One region of the Aquimarina sp. AU119 genome, then DNA from elsewhere that is predicted to be linked to it. Evidence: riboswitches for the same ligand, from Rfam matches in the RefSeq annotation. Region 1 holds a riboswitch; the other holds the start of a gene.
What was found. Region 1 has a riboswitch for cobalamin ahead of DK442_RS24590 (TonB-dependent siderophore receptor). Riboswitches for the same ligand answer to the same signal wherever they lie in the genome.
Positions count from the first base shown of each region.

Region 2: it holds a riboswitch for cobalamin, as region 1 does, so the genes downstream of both, DK442_RS01395 (TonB-dependent receptor) here and DK442_RS24590 (TonB-dependent siderophore receptor) in region 1, are expected to answer to the same signal.

Region 1 covers NZ_OMPF01000031.1:80,638-88,477, reverse strand. Annotated here, with positions in the region: gene DK442_RS24600 (RNA polymerase sigma factor) at 1-236, opposite strand, end outside; gene DK442_RS24595 (S41 family peptidase) at 466-1,878, shown strand; gene DK442_RS24590 (TonB-dependent siderophore receptor) at 1,951-3,873, opposite strand; cobalamin riboswitch at 3,954-4,250, opposite strand; gene DK442_RS24585 (bifunctional adenosylcobinamide kinase/adenosylcobinamide-phosphate guanylyltransferase) at 4,335-4,847, shown strand; gene cobT (nicotinate-nucleotide--dimethylbenzimidazole phosphoribosyltransferase) at 4,860-5,897, shown strand; gene DK442_RS24575 (hypothetical protein) at 5,965-6,288, shown strand; gene DK442_RS24570 (adenosylcobinamide-GDP ribazoletransferase) at 6,323-7,087, shown strand; gene cobC (alpha-ribazole phosphatase) at 7,069-7,587, shown strand; gene DK442_RS24560 (ABC transporter substrate-binding protein) at 7,720-7,840, shown strand, end outside.
Region 2 covers NZ_OMPF01000001.1:340,887-348,726, reverse strand. Annotated here, with positions in the region: gene DK442_RS01425 (sulfatase) at 1-88, opposite strand, end outside; gene DK442_RS28040 (hypothetical protein) at 443-610, shown strand; gene DK442_RS01420 (DinB family protein) at 717-1,214, shown strand; gene DK442_RS01415 (cobyric acid synthase) at 1,302-2,771, shown strand; gene DK442_RS01410 (histidinol-phosphate transaminase) at 2,768-3,787, shown strand; gene cbiB (adenosylcobinamide-phosphate synthase CbiB) at 3,772-4,701, shown strand; gene DK442_RS01400 (AAA family ATPase) at 4,698-5,222, shown strand; cobalamin riboswitch at 5,235-5,425, shown strand; gene DK442_RS01395 (TonB-dependent receptor) at 5,529-7,790, shown strand; gene DK442_RS01390 (ferredoxin) at 7,793-7,840, shown strand, end outside.

The DNA of each region.
Region 1 (7,840 bases):
AGGTTTCCGGTTTCTTTGGCCTTAAGTTTATCATAACAATAATTTTTGGTCATTGTCATGGCAAAAGCTTCTACATTTTTATATTCAGCCATTTTACTTTTATTCTTCCACAGTTTCAGCAATACTTCTTGTGTAGCATCTTCTGCTTCTTCATTGCTTACAAGTAAACGCTTGGCTAACCTAAAAAGTTTATCCTTAAATCCGTTTGTAAGCGTTATAAATGCTCCTTCTCTCATTTTGGTGGTTTGGTTTGTATAAAACTTTGTCAGCTTTATATTAGGGAGACGACTATGTATGTAATTTGTTACATTCTTTTTTAAAATTATAATAAAGTCGTTACATTTAACGCTTATATACTGTATCAGATCCAAATGTAATATATCATTCCTTAGTATATGTCTACTGTAATCGGAATGATTATTGTGATTTTGTATTTGATACAAAAAACAAAAAAATAGGAAATACATGAAGTACCTAAAATATTTTGCTCTATTATTACTCTTCGGAAATGTACTTACAGGATGTTTTGATGACAATGATGATGTACAGCAAGTATCTAGCACCTTAGAAATCAATGATTATATTTGGAAAGGCATGAATGTCTTTTATTTGTATAAAGCAGATGTTCCTGATTTGGCAGATAATCGCTTTCCTTCTAATCAAGACTTTACTCAATTCTTACAAGGGTTTTCTTCTCCGCAAGCTATTTTTGATGCATTGCAATCTAATGTAGATGATTTTAGTTTTCTGGTTGATGATTATGTAGCATTAGAACAAGCGTTTGATGGTATCACAAGGAATAATGGTATGGAATTCGGTTTGGTGGGTTATCCAAATGACGCTAACAATGTTTTCGGATATGTGCGTTATATCCTTCCTGGTACTGATGCTGAAACAAAAGGATTAAAACGAGGTGATGTCTTTAATACTGTAAATGGTACTCAACTCACCAGAAGTAACTTTAGAGAATTATTGGATCCCGATACCTATACTATTGGGTTAGCAACTTATGATGGAACTGATATAACCCCAACAAGTACTTCTGTTTCTCTTACTAAGGTTCAATATACCGAGAATCCTGTTTTTATTGCTAATACAATAGATGTGGGTGGTAGCCCGGTAGGATATCTTATGTATAATGCTTTTACTGCAGATTTTGACACACAACTCAACGCTGCTTTTGCACAGTTTTCTGCCGATGGAATTACTGATTTGGTATTAGATTTACGGTACAACGGTGGTGGATCTGTGGCAAGTGCCATTGATCTCTCTAGCATGATTACCGGACAATTTAATGGTGAGATCTTTACCACAGAGGAATGGAACGCAGATCGACAGGATCAATTTGGTAGTGTTAATCGTTTTGATAATCAAATACGTACAGGAGAAGCTATTAATAACCTTAATTTGACTAGAGTATATATTTTAACGACCAGAAGTTCTGCTTCTGCAAGTGAGTTAGTTATTAATGGTCTTGATCCTTATATTAATGTAGTACAAGTTGGATCTACCTCTAGAGGAAAGTTTCAGGCTTCTATCACACTATATGATTCAGACAATTTTGGACGACAAGGTGCCGATCCCGGACATACATATGCTATGCAACCCTTAGTCCTTAAATCAATTAATTCTGTAGGTTTTACAGATTATTTTGATGGCTTTACTCCAGAGATAGAAATCGAAGAAGATTTTACAAATCTAGGAACTTTGGGTAATGAAAATGAGCCATTATTAAAAGCTGCTCTGGATAATATATTAGGAACCAGAAGTGCAAAAAGCTATCATAGTATTCGATTAGAAAGCGTTGGAAATAGTAATATGTATGATGCTAATTATGAACGCATGTATCGAGATATAGATTTGTCTAAAACAGAATAACATTTATTTTTAAATTAAAAAAAAGCTCTCAATCTAGATTGAGAGCTTTTTTTATGGATTATTAATTTATTTTTAAAATTTTAAATCAAATCCTATTCTGGCATTTCTTCCTCTTGTACTAAATCCAAAAACTTCTTGGTAATCTTCATTAGTAATATTATTCATTGCTGCATATACGGTCAAATTATTCATCAATTTGTGACTAATATAAAAATCTAACAGCCCAAACTCTTTTAAAGTAACAGGAGTAAACGTAGCAAAATCAGTATCCGATCTTTCTGTATTATATTGATAACGTATTGAAGTATAAGTCTTTTTATTTAACTGATATCCAACACTTGCATTAACCATATGCTCAGGAATTCGAATATTATCATCTAATTTATCAATATTGGTATACGTATAATTAGCATTTACAGATAATTTATCCTCTACTGTTTTTGCCGATATTTCTACTTCTACCCCATCTACTTTAATATCATCAACAGAGTTAATATTTACAAAAGTAGTAGGATCAAAAGTGATAAAATTCTCTGATTCGCGATTAAAATAAACTACACTCACTCTGGCTTTATTCTCGTGCGATAATTCTACACCCCCTTCTATAGTAGTACTTTCTTCTGGTGATAAATCAGGATTACCACTCAAAAATGCAACATCATACAACTGAAATAAAGACGGGGTAATATAAGCTGTGCTATATGAAGACAATGCTTTAATATAATTATCACCAAATTTATACGTATATGAAGGGTTCACATTATATACCATCTCATTACCATAGACACTATGAATATTTAGTCTTGCACCCGCATTAACATTCAAACCAAACTCAGAAGTGTACACAACATTAATATAAGGATCAATAATATCAAATTCTGCTTCATTATCACTTATCGTTTCTTCTAAACCAGAACTCCCAAAAGGAATACTTAAAAGATTAAAATCACTATATGACCCATTTACCCCCACCACAGTATATAGAGTGTTATTAAAGTTATATTTATTATATGCATCAAAAGTAAATACATCGCTCTCATATTTTGATGGGAAACCAGATGCAGTAAGATCTCTTTCCAGTGTTGCTATACTGTTTGTAAATGTAAAACTACCATTAGGGTACTTGAATTCCCAGAAAGATCCAGCTCGTAGCTGTTGACTCTCGAATTGATTGTCACCATCTATTCCTGCAGCCACATCAAAATCATTTTTATATTGATCTAAATTCCCAAAAAAATGAAACTTAAAATTATCATCCCACTTATACCCTAATTTTGCATATACATTAAACTTTGAAAACGCATCACTTTCTGCTCCTTCTGCTTCTGCAGCCGATAATCCATCTGTAAATTGATTACTCAAACTTGCCAAATAGTTGACCTTACCAACTGTTCCATTAACAGAAGCTAAATTCACAAAATCATTGATATCATAATCCTGATCATCTTGAGATTGATTTGTACCGATACTTGATTGAAAATTTGCCGAAATCTTTTTCTTACTTTCTGTTTTTGTTATGATATTGATCACTGCAGCTGATGCACCAGAGCCATATAAAGTACTTGAGGCTCCTTTAAGAATTTCTATTTCTTGTATTTGATTGACTGATAATAACCTTAAATCAAAATCTCCTGATATAGCCGAAGGATCACTAACTGTTATCCCATCAACTCTAATCACTACTTGACGATTTCGTCCTCCACGAACCGAAACTCCTCGTTCCTGACCTGCTGCGCTCCCATTACCATTAATTATTACTCCTGCAGCCCTGCTAAGTATTGTAGCCACAGATTGCCCTTGACTGCGTTCTAATTCTTCGGCAGTAATTTTGGTAATCACCTTACCAATTTGCTCTCTTTTTAAACCAAATTTAGAATCAGAAATAAAAACCTCTTCCAATTCGTTTACCTTTTCGTCTTCTTGAATTTCTTGTCCAATTGCAAAATAGGACCCCAGCAATAGAAATGCTGCTCCAAAAAACATTTTTTTGTTCATTACTTAAATACTTTATTTTTTTACAATAACCGGAAAAAAGTATGTAGTTTACCCATACCCAAACCTTTGTCCCGAAAGTTTGATTTATGCTGAATAAAGGCAGGTCTCCTGACTCACGTCTTGTTGTTTACCTTCCCGTTTGAACTGAACTCGTTTCAGTTTCTTTTAAATTGATTAAAAAGATGCTGAAACAAATTCGGCACAAGCAGTGGTTTATAAAGAATTAACAACAAGCATCCTTTTTTAAAGGACAAAGTTTACAGTTGCGGGAACAGCTCAGGAATTATTAACTCTAAAATCAGAATTAATGCACCTAATTCCCTTTTAATCTTCAACTCTTTGAATAGAGTATCAGAACCAGAATTCTGGGCGAAAGTATTATATTTTCTGGAATTTCGGATTACTTTAGCGAATAAATATGTATTCACCTACCTTTGCCTTCTTAAAAACCAATTTTAACAATGCTATATTACATTACAGGAGGAGAACGTTCTGGTAAAAGCAACTATGCCCAAAACCTGGCGTTACAGTTATCTAACAACCCGTATTACCTAGCTACATCTCGTATTTGGGATGACAATCATCGCCAACGTATAGATCGACATGTAGCAGATCGGGATGAACGTTGGATCTCCATTGAAGAAGAAAAAGAACTCTCTAAAGTAATTCAAAGTTCTAGTGTAGTGGTTATTGATTGCGTAACTTTATGGCTTACCAATTTTTTTGTGGATACAGAAAATAATATCGAATTATCACTAGCACAAGCAAAAGCAGAATTTGATAAGCTTTTAAAAATTGAAGCCACAATACTCATTATTTCTAACGAAATAGGAATGGGGGTTCATGCCACAACCGAAGTTGGCAGAAAATTCACAGAACTGCAAGGTTGGATGAATCAACATATCGCCAAACATGCAGATAAAGCCATATTAATGGTTTCGGGGATTCCCGTCGAAATTAAAGGTTCTAAATAACTTAAATATACTATGAATTTTGATGTAAAACCTATCTTCAATAACAACCTTGAAGCAATACTGCAAAATAAAATTAATACCAAAACAAAACCTATTGGCGCATTGGGAACACTGGAAACAATAGCTTTACAAATAGGTATGATTCAAAATACAGATCAACCTAATTTAAAAAACCCTACAATTGTTGTTTTTGCTGGGGATCATGGTATTGCTGAGAAAGGTGAAGTTAATCCATATCCACAAGAAGTTACTGCACAAATGGTTTATAATTTCTTAAACCAAGGTGCTGCCATTAATGTATTTTGTAAACAAAATAATATCGATCTTAAAATCGTAGATGCAGGAGTAAATCACGATTTTGGAATTACTCCTGGATTAATTGATGCTAAAATTGATTTTGGAACCAAAAATTACCAAGACAAACCCGCCATGAATGCAGAACAATGCAGTCTGGCGATACAAAAAGGCGCTGATATTGTCATAGATACTCATGCTACTGGATGTAATAGTATTGGTTTTGGCGAAATGGGAATCGGAAATACATCTGCCGCTTCATTATTGATGTCATATTTCACAAAGATTCCAGTGACAGAATGTGTAGGTTCTGGAACAGGGTTGGACACTTCAGCTATTAAAATCAAACAACAAATTTTATCTAAAGTTTACCAAGAATATACACCTTCTTCTCCTCTTGAAGCATTAGCAGCTTTTGGGGGGTTCGAAATTGCTATGATTGTTGGTGCCATTTTAAAAGCTGCAGAACTCAAAATGACAATAATGATCGATGGTTTTATAGTAACAGCTGCATTTCTTGCTGCTTATGATATACATCCCGAGGTTTTGGATTATTGCATATTTACACACACCTCGGGAGAACAGGGACATAAAAAAATGCTTGAATTCTTACAAAAAGAACCCATACTTAATCTCGATATGCGATTAGGAGAAGGAACTGGAGCGGCGGTTGCTTATCCTATCATCAAATCGGCAGTAGCTTTTTTAAATAACATGGCTAGTTTTGAGAGTGCAGGGGTTTCTGGTAATGAATAACATATTTTCTATCAAAAACGATCCGGAAAAAAACCTAACAGCAAAATGATCGAATTAATTTAGCGTAATGAAAAAAGGGATATTATCTGTTATTGTTGCTACGATGGGAATCTATTTTGTATACTGGTTTAATCGTGGTATTTGTGAAACTATTATTTTATCTTCAGATACAACAAATGTTTCAGAATTCTCATTACATACATTTGGTAATGTTTATAAAATTATGACCGTTAGTATTGGTTTATTGGGGCTTTATTTAGGCGTAATTTCAATGAAAAACAAAAAGAAGATTGCAATAACCGGTATTATCTTATCAATTATTGTTATCATTATTTCATTTCTTCCGCTTTGCGAATACTATCTTCGTTTTAAAACACCTGTTAATCCATAAACTCCAATTTCAGAATAAAAAAACAATAGCTATCATGAAAAAAGAAATCTATATTTTCTTCACAGCATTAATGTTTTTTACGCGTATTCCTTGTCCAAAATGGGTGAATCATGACCCTCAATATTTAAGACTTAGTTCAAAATACTTCCCTCTAATCGGTATTATTGTAGGTAGCATTGGTGCTTTGATTTATTATGGCGCTTCTTTTCTTTTCTCAACAGAAATCTCATTATTATTATCCATATTCGCTACTGTTTACGCTACAGGAGCATTTCATGAAGATGGATTTGCAGATGTTTGTGATGGTTTTGGCGGTGGATGGACCAAAGAAAAGATTCTTCTAATTATGAAAGATTCTCGATTGGGAACTTATGGTACTGTTGGATTATTATTAATTCTTGGAGTAAAATTTGCTGCCTTAAGAGAAACCAATACATCATATATCCCATTGATACTTATCTCGGGACATAGTCTAAGTCGGTTTATTGCTACAACCCTAATTTTCACCCATCCCTATGTACGAGACGCAGAAGACAGTAAAGCTAAACCTGCCGCAAAAAGCATGACCATTTCTATGCTAATAATAAGTAGTATTTTTGGAATTGCTCCATTGTTTTTTTTCAAAAACCCATGGATATTTCTTACATTGATCCCTATGTATGTCTCCAAAATGTTTCTTGCATATAAGTTCAAAAAATGGATTGGAGGTCAAACAGGAGACTGTGCCGGTGCTGTACAACAACTAAGTGAAGTGGTATTTTATCTCACAATAATAGCTCTATGGAAATATATCTGGTAAGACATACAACTCCGAATATAGAAAAAGGTATATGTTATGGTCAAAGTGATATTGGTATTACAGATTCCTTTCCTTCTGAAGTAAAAAAAATACATCAAAAGATACCCATTTCTGAAGTTTCTAAAGTGTATAGTAGCCCTTTACAAAGGTGCAGGTTATTAGCAGAAACTTTTAAAAAAGAGATAACTATTGATGACCGATTAAAAGAATTAAACTTTGGAGATTGGGAATTAAAACTGTGGGATTCTATCCATAGTAAAGTATTAGATCCATGGATGAATGATTTTGTTAATGTTACTGTTCCCAATGGCGAATCTTATATCATGCTTCAAAAACGAGTAGTAGAATTCTTTAATTCTTTAGATACTACTTCTGATGCAAAAAATATTATTGTCTCGCATGCTGGTCCAATACGAGCATTATTAGCGTATTTACGAAACATTGAACTTAAAGATTCTTTTGATATTAAAATAGCATACGGAGAAGTGGTTGTGATATAGACCTGGTGTAATCTTTTGAAACAGTTTAAGACATTTCTCAATGAATTATGGTATAGATTATAAACATTCAATTAAAAGATATTTTAGGTTTATACTTATTCTGATTTAATTATTTTTACAAAAACGATCTTTATGCGTACTATTCTTATTCTGATATTGGTAGTTACCTTACAATCTTCTTGTAAAAAAGCACCTGATGAAACCAAGCCACTTACCGTTATGTATCTGGCGCCACAAACATTAGAATATGCTT
Region 2 (7,840 bases), on a different contig from region 1:
TTTTATCCTGACTACATGAAGAAGCAGGAGCTAACAAAATAATAGTTAGAATTGAAATTATAGATAGCTCTTGAATGTATTTTATCATGTGAAAATTGATTGTAGTAGCTAATGTAAGAAATATAGAATAGGAGATTGACCTTTTTTAGATTTGATAATGAGCTCAATATAAATGTTTTTGATCTTTTTACTTCTAGGTTTTTAAAAATAAAAGATAACTCTAGAACAAATATTGACTCATCGTAAACAAATAAATATCAGGAAGTATGGAATAAGTATTTCTGTATGATACCTGTTTTCTTTGTCTATATATTTATGTTAAATAAGAAGTAGAATCTGAAAAAATCATAGAATAAAGAAGAGTATATATTAAAGTTTAATAATGAGGAGTTTTCTGAAAATCCTGTGTAATAGAGTAAGAGGTAATTAAATTAGAAATAAGATGAAAAATAAAAAAAAGATCGGTTTGAGTCTTAAAAAAATTCAGATTTCAAAATTAGAAAGTAGCACTATTAATGGTGGTAGAGCAGCATTATTTTGTACAAATGATTATGGTACTTGTGATGATTGTCAAACAGATTATAGGAGTTGTACTGATCATGTTAAATAGAATATGGTATAAATATCGATAACAAAAGAGATCGTCTTATAGCCATTGAGTCGATCTCTTTTATTTTGCCCTTCAGTAGTCATTTTGTTTTAAAATACATAGTATCATGATACTTTTACCGAGTAAAGAATACGACATTCATATTGGAATGCTAGTTTCCCAGATGAACCATACCAGAGATGTTACTTTGCGAATAGTGAAAAATTTAACACCCAAAGAATTAGACTTTTATGTAGATGATAAGAGTAATAGCATTGGGATGTTGTTATTTCATATTGCTGGCTCAGAATTCTATTATCAAAAACCTCTTTTTTATGATAGATTAATCAATGCTCAAGAAGAAGAAAGACATAAAGATGCAGCCCCAGAATATATGAATACACGAAAAATTCATAGCAATGATTTAGAATATTATTTATCAGAGTTATATGAAGTGAGACAACATACTTTGGAAAACCTTAAAAACTATGATGACAATTGGGTCTTTACTCGTAATCAACATATACCGATCCTAAATAATTACTATATGATAAAACATTTTGTAGATGATGAAATTAGTCATCTAGGGCAAATAAAATGGATTATGAAAAGATGCCAGATATAATTACTTTAAATATAAAGGTATTCTGCTTAGACCACAAAAATCAAATTATTTACCTAATTTTGGGATCAATTCACCGAGTAAATAAGCATGAAAAAATCACGCCCTATTATGTTCGTGGGCACGGGCTCTGATGTTGGAAAAAGTATGTTGGTTACGGGTATCTGTAGACTCTTAAAACAAAGAGGTTATACTCCAGCTCCTTTCAAAGCACAAAATATGTCGCTTAATAGCTTTGTAACTCCAGATGGACTGGAGATCGGAAGAGCGCAAGCAGTGCAAGCCGAAGCTTGTAATATTGATTGTTCTACAGACATGAACCCTATCCTGTTAAAACCTTCTGGCGCAAATAAATCTCAGGTAGTATTACATGGCAAACCTATTGGTGATCAAACCATAAAGGACTATTTTTTAGGAAATAATAAAACACATTTGTTTGAAGAGGCTAAGACTGCATTTTTTCGATTGCAAGAAAGATATAGCCCAATTGTTTTAGAAGGGGCTGGAAGTATTAGTGAACTCAATTTAAAACATCGGGATATTGTCAATATGAGGATGGCACAAGCCGCAAATGCAGATGTATACTTGATAGCAGATATTGATAGAGGAGGTGTTTTTGCAAGTGTATATGGATCTATAGCTTTGCTAGAACCTTGGGAAAAGAAATTGATAAAAGGAATTATCATTAATAAGTTTAGAGGTGATATTTCTTTATTTGAAGAAGGAAAAAATATGCTGGAAAAACTTACCGGAATTCCTGTGTTAGGAATTGTGCCTTATGCACAAGATATTTATATTGAAGAAGAAGATTCTGTGGGGTTACAAAAAAAGAAGAACACTGCTACTGGTGGAAGTATTAATATAGCAATCGTATTACTTCCTTATATCTCTAACTATACTGATTTTAATGTGTTAGAAAAAGATCCAAGAACGCATTTATTTTATTCTAATGATCCTAAAAGTATTGCCGAAGCAGATGTTATTATACTTCCGGGAAGTAAAAATACTATTCAGGATCTTTTATTTCTTAGAGAAAAGGGAATTGCAGAAGTGATTTTGAAAGCTCATGAATCCCAAAAAATAATTATCGGTATTTGCGGAGGGTATCAGATGTTAGGAAATCGTATAGATGATCCTTTAGGAGTAGAAAGTGATGTAAATACGCTTCCAGGGCTTGGGATTATACCCATTATAACAGAATTGACTGCAGAAAAAACGACTACACAATGTAGTTTCAAGTTCAAAGAATATCCAGAAATATGTACAGGATATGAGATTCATATGGGAGAAACTACTTTTGAACATACAGCACCTTTAAATCAAATAGGAGGACAGACTGAAGGATATCGACAGAAAAATTGTTGGGGTACTTATATTCATGGTATTTTGGATAATGCTGTTGTGATAGAAGATATATTGAGAAATTTCTCTTCAGAAAAATTAGAAACAAATTTTGATTACAAAGCATACAAAGAAGAGAATTATGATAAGCTCGCTAATTTATTAGAAAAGCACATAAACATAGAAGCTATAATCTTAGAAATGCAGTTAACATCATGATCTACGGACACGGCGATGATGGATATCGATATGCAACAGATTTTAAAGCTAATTTTAGTTCTAATGTTTGGTATGAAAGAACTTCTGAGAAACTCTTATCTCATCTTAGAGAACATCTGCCCGCTATAGCAAATTATCCAACTCCTAATGCAGATGAATTGGCAGAGAAAATAGCATCACATCATCAGTTGAAACCGGATAACATATTAATTACGAATGGAGCAACAGAAGCGTTCTATTTAATTGCTACTTTATTTTATGATAAGAAAGCAGCAATAGGCGTTCCCACATTCTCTGAATATGAAGATGCCTGTGCAAGGAACAAAATGCATCTTCGTTATTATAAACGAGTAGATCTACAGCACACAAATTTTGAAGACGATTTAGTGTTTGCTTGTAATCCGAATAATCCAGATGGTTTTAGTACTACAATTTTAGAAATACGAGCATTATTAATCAAATATCCTGATACAATATTTGTAATCGATGAAGCATATATAGATTTTACTGTTCAGATTACTTCTTGCATTCCTTTATTAGAAGAATTTGATAATCTTATTATCGTAAAATCGTTGACCAAATTGTTCTCTATACCGGGGTTAAGATTAGGGTATATCGTATGTAATCCAGAAACAAAAAATAGACTTCAACACTCTAAAATGCCATGGAGTGTTAATGCAATGGCGATAGAAGCTGGTAAATATATCTTTGATAATTACGATACAATATACCCAAATATGGAGATACTCCTAACATATAGTAAAACCTTGCAAAAACAAATTGACTCCCTAAATCATTTTACGGTTATACCTTCAGAAACAAATTATTTTTTAGTACAACTAAAAACACCAGATGCTTCAAAATTGAAAGATTATTTAGCATATACTCATCAATTATTAATAAGAGATGCTTCAAATTTTAGAGGTTTGGATAAGCATTATATTCGAATTGCAAGTCAAGATTCTAAAAAGAATGAACTACTGATTAATGCTTTGAAAGAATGGAGTATACATTAATAATAGTTCCTTTAATCATTGGATACGTGCTTGATTTAATACTTGGAGATCCAAGATGGCTTCCGCATCCAATACGGTTATTTGGAAACACTATTGCGATCGGAGAAAAAAAAATGAATACAGGCTCCTTTATTTTTGTCAAAGGAATGTTACTTACATTATTATTAGTAAGTATTGTATTACTATTTTTTTATACGGCTCAAAAATTGTTGCAACTTTTTCCGATAGGGTATTATATTTTTACCTCCGTATTTGTGTTTTTTGCTCTGGCAAATAAGAGTTTGATCGATGAAGGAAAAGCAGTTTTTAAAGCCTTAAAACAAGGGGTAAATCAAGGTCGAAAACGATTATCCTGGATAGTAGGACGAGAGACAGATCAGTTAAATGAACAACAAATAAAAACAGCCGTTTTTGAAACGATGTCAGAAAACCTTAGCGATGGTGTTATTGCACCACTTTTTTATTATGCGTTGTTTGGAATTTCTGGGGCTATGGGGTATAAAATGATTAATACATTAGATTCTATGATTGGATATAAAAGTGAACGCTATATCAATTTTGGAAAATTTGCGGCTAAGTTGGATGATGTTGTTAACTATCTACCGGCTAGAATCACTGCAATTTTAATGCTAGTGGTAACTGCTAAACTTCATAAGATTTCTTTTGTGCTTAAATACGGGAAACAACATGCAAGTCCAAATGCGGGATATCCAGAAGCCGCATTGGCAGCAATTCTGGATTGTAAATTTGGAGGACCAAACTATTATCATAAAAAACTGGTAAATAAACCTTATATAGGAACAAATGATAGAATGATAGAAGATCATGAGATAAAAGCTGTAGCAGAAATTAACCAAAAAGTGACTTTTGTTTTTGTTGCAATAATTTGTAGCATATATTTTTTCTTACCATGAACAGAAGATATATCATAACTGGAGCTCCTGGTACAGGAAAGACAAGTTTAATTAATGAGCTACAAAAAAATGGATATTTGTGTTATGAAGAAATATCAAGGAAAATAATCAAAGAACAACAACAAATAGGAAAAAATAAAACCCCTTGGGGAGATCTTTCTGGTTTTGTAGATTTAGTATATCAACAGACAATAAAAGAGTTACAAAACCCTGTTAATCAAACTACTTTTGTAGATCGGGGATTACCTGATACTATTGCTTATTTAAAAACAAAACTCTGTTCCACTCCACAATATCTGTTAGATTTTCCTTATACAACATATTACGCTAGTACTGTATTTCTGGCACCACCTTGGGGAGAAATTTATATTAATGATCCTCAACGTCCTCAATCTAGAGAAGAATCAATACAAATCCATAAACATCTTTTAGAAATCTATGAAGAATTACACTTTAATATAGAAATATTACCAAAAACAACTTTAACAAAACGTGTTGATTTTATAAGATCAATTATTTAAACAAAAAAAGTATCTTCGCTGTCGATTTATGGTTCTTTTAGAGATAAAAGATGAAAAGGGAATTTGGTGAAAATCCAAAACTGTTCCCGCAACTGTAATACATACTTAAAAAATTATGATCGGTATACCACTGTAGTAACCCTATGGGAAGGTGATTGTAATCGTGTAAAGTCAGGAGACCTGCCATAATATCATTTTAATAATAACTCTCGGGTAAAGAGTTAGATATAACTAAGGATCGTTCTTTAAGATTATAGAAGGATTCTTTTTATTTCTATAACTTTTCCCACTTAACTTAACTTTTTAATGAAAAAAATTATGTTTAGTGGCGTATTGGCATTTATGGGGCTTTCCGGCTTTTCACAATCCAACACTATTTTAAAAGGAATTATAAAAGATGCCAATACTGGTTCTAATATTCCAGACGTTTCTATTCAAATTGCAGAATACAATAATACAGTCAATAGCGATTTAGATGGACGATATCAAATAACCTTACCAAAAGGTCAACACAATATTCAATTTTCTGCCATTGGATATAGCACAATTACCAAAAAAATTAATTTAAAAGAAAAAGAGCAAACTTTAAATATTGGTCTTCCCCATTCTATTACAGAATTATCAGAAATAGTTATTCAATCTGATAAAAAGAAAGAGATTGGAGTAAATCAAGTATCCAAAATATCATTAAAACTGAGGCCTATTAACAGTGCTCAGGATTTATTAAAAGCAGTTCCGGGTTTGTTTATTGCTCAACATGCAGGAGGTGGTAAAGCCGAACAAATTTTTTTACGGGGTTTTGATAATGATCACGGTACTGATTTTGCCGTATTTGTTGACGATATACCTGTTAATTTAAGTTCGCATGCTCATGGACAGGGATATGCAGATTTACACTTCCTTATTCCTGAAACAGTAGAAGATGCAAACTATTATAAAGGTCCTCATGAGACATCTATAGGGAATTTTGCAGTTTCTGGAGCAGCTTCATATACTACAAAAAGAAGACTTAATAAAAATTCGATTAAACTTGAATATGGGCAGTACGATTTTGTTCGAGCATTGGGAATGGTTACACTGTTGGACAAAAAGAATTTTTTATCCAAAAATTATGAAAATGCTTACATAGCCATAGAAGGAACATACAACAAAAGTTTTTTTGATAGTCCACAAAACCTAAGACGATTAAATACTTTGTCTAAATATACTTTAGATATAAATGATCAAAATACATTAACTACTTCTATATCTACCTTTCATAGTAATTGGAATGCTTCTGGACAAATCCCTTTAAGAGCTATTCAATCAGGGAGTATTGATCGATTTGGTGCCATAGATGATACTGAAGGTGGAGATACTGAACGTATCCATATAAACTTTCAATTAGAGTCACTTTTATCAGATAAGGTATCCTTTAAAAATCAAATATATTACTTATCGAATCTATATAACCTCTACTCTAATTTTACATTTTTCCAAAATGATCCAATTTTTGGGGATATGATACATCAATTTGAAGATCGTGATATGTTTGGTTATAATGGGGAACTTTCTTGGAATACCAAAATCGGAAACCTGGGGAGTAAAACAGATTTTGGATTAAGTGTGTTATACAATAACAATAGGATTGGATTAAACAATAGTATTCGAAGGGAGACTTTAGAAACAGTCAACACATTCAAAATTAAAGAGACCAATTATAGTGTATATATAAAAGAGCAATTAAAATTGACTAATAAATTTTCGATTCTAGCAGGTTTGAGAGTCGATTATTTTACTTTTGACTTGGAGGAACTAGTTCCAGAACGGACTAAAGGTAAAACAGATGCTTTTAGATTTAGCCCTAAGATAAGTCTTTTCTATGACCTTACCGAAAAAATGCAATTATATGCAAAGGCAAGTTCTGGTTTTCATTCAAATTACTCTCAGGCAGCGGTAAATCAAAAGTCAATACACCCTTTGCCTAAAGCTGTAGGGTATGATCTTGGAACAGAATTTAAGATCGGAAATCGATTTATAGCGAATATTTCTGCTTGGTATCTTAAAAGTGATGCCGAATTCGTATTTGTTCCAGATGATGGCTTTGAATTCGAAAACAAAGGACGATCAGAAAGAGTTGGAGGCGAAGCCTCCTTTCGTTATCAACCATTATCATTTTTTTGGATAGATACTGATCTAAATTATAGTTATGGTACTTTGCTAGATGAACCTGAAGATGCCAATAAAATACCTTCTGCTCCTAGGTTCACTTCAACAGGTGGTGCTACTTTAAAACTTAAAAACGGGATTAAAGGATCTCTTAGGTATAGGTTTCTTGGAGAGCGACCGCTGATAGAAGATGAATCTGTAATTGCAGATGAATATTTTTTGATGGATGCAGTGATTAATTATACTCAACCCTCTTATGAGATTGGATTATCGGTAGAAAATATATTTGACCAGGAGTGGATAGAAGCATTGTTTTATGATTCTTCGCAACTTCAAAACGAACCTGCTCCGGTTGATGATTTTCATTTTACGCCGGGGAATCCTTTTTTAGCTAAATTAAGTCTAACATATTTCTTCTAATCATGGGAAAAAACATACCAAAAGTAACAACTACCTTTCAATTTTGTGAT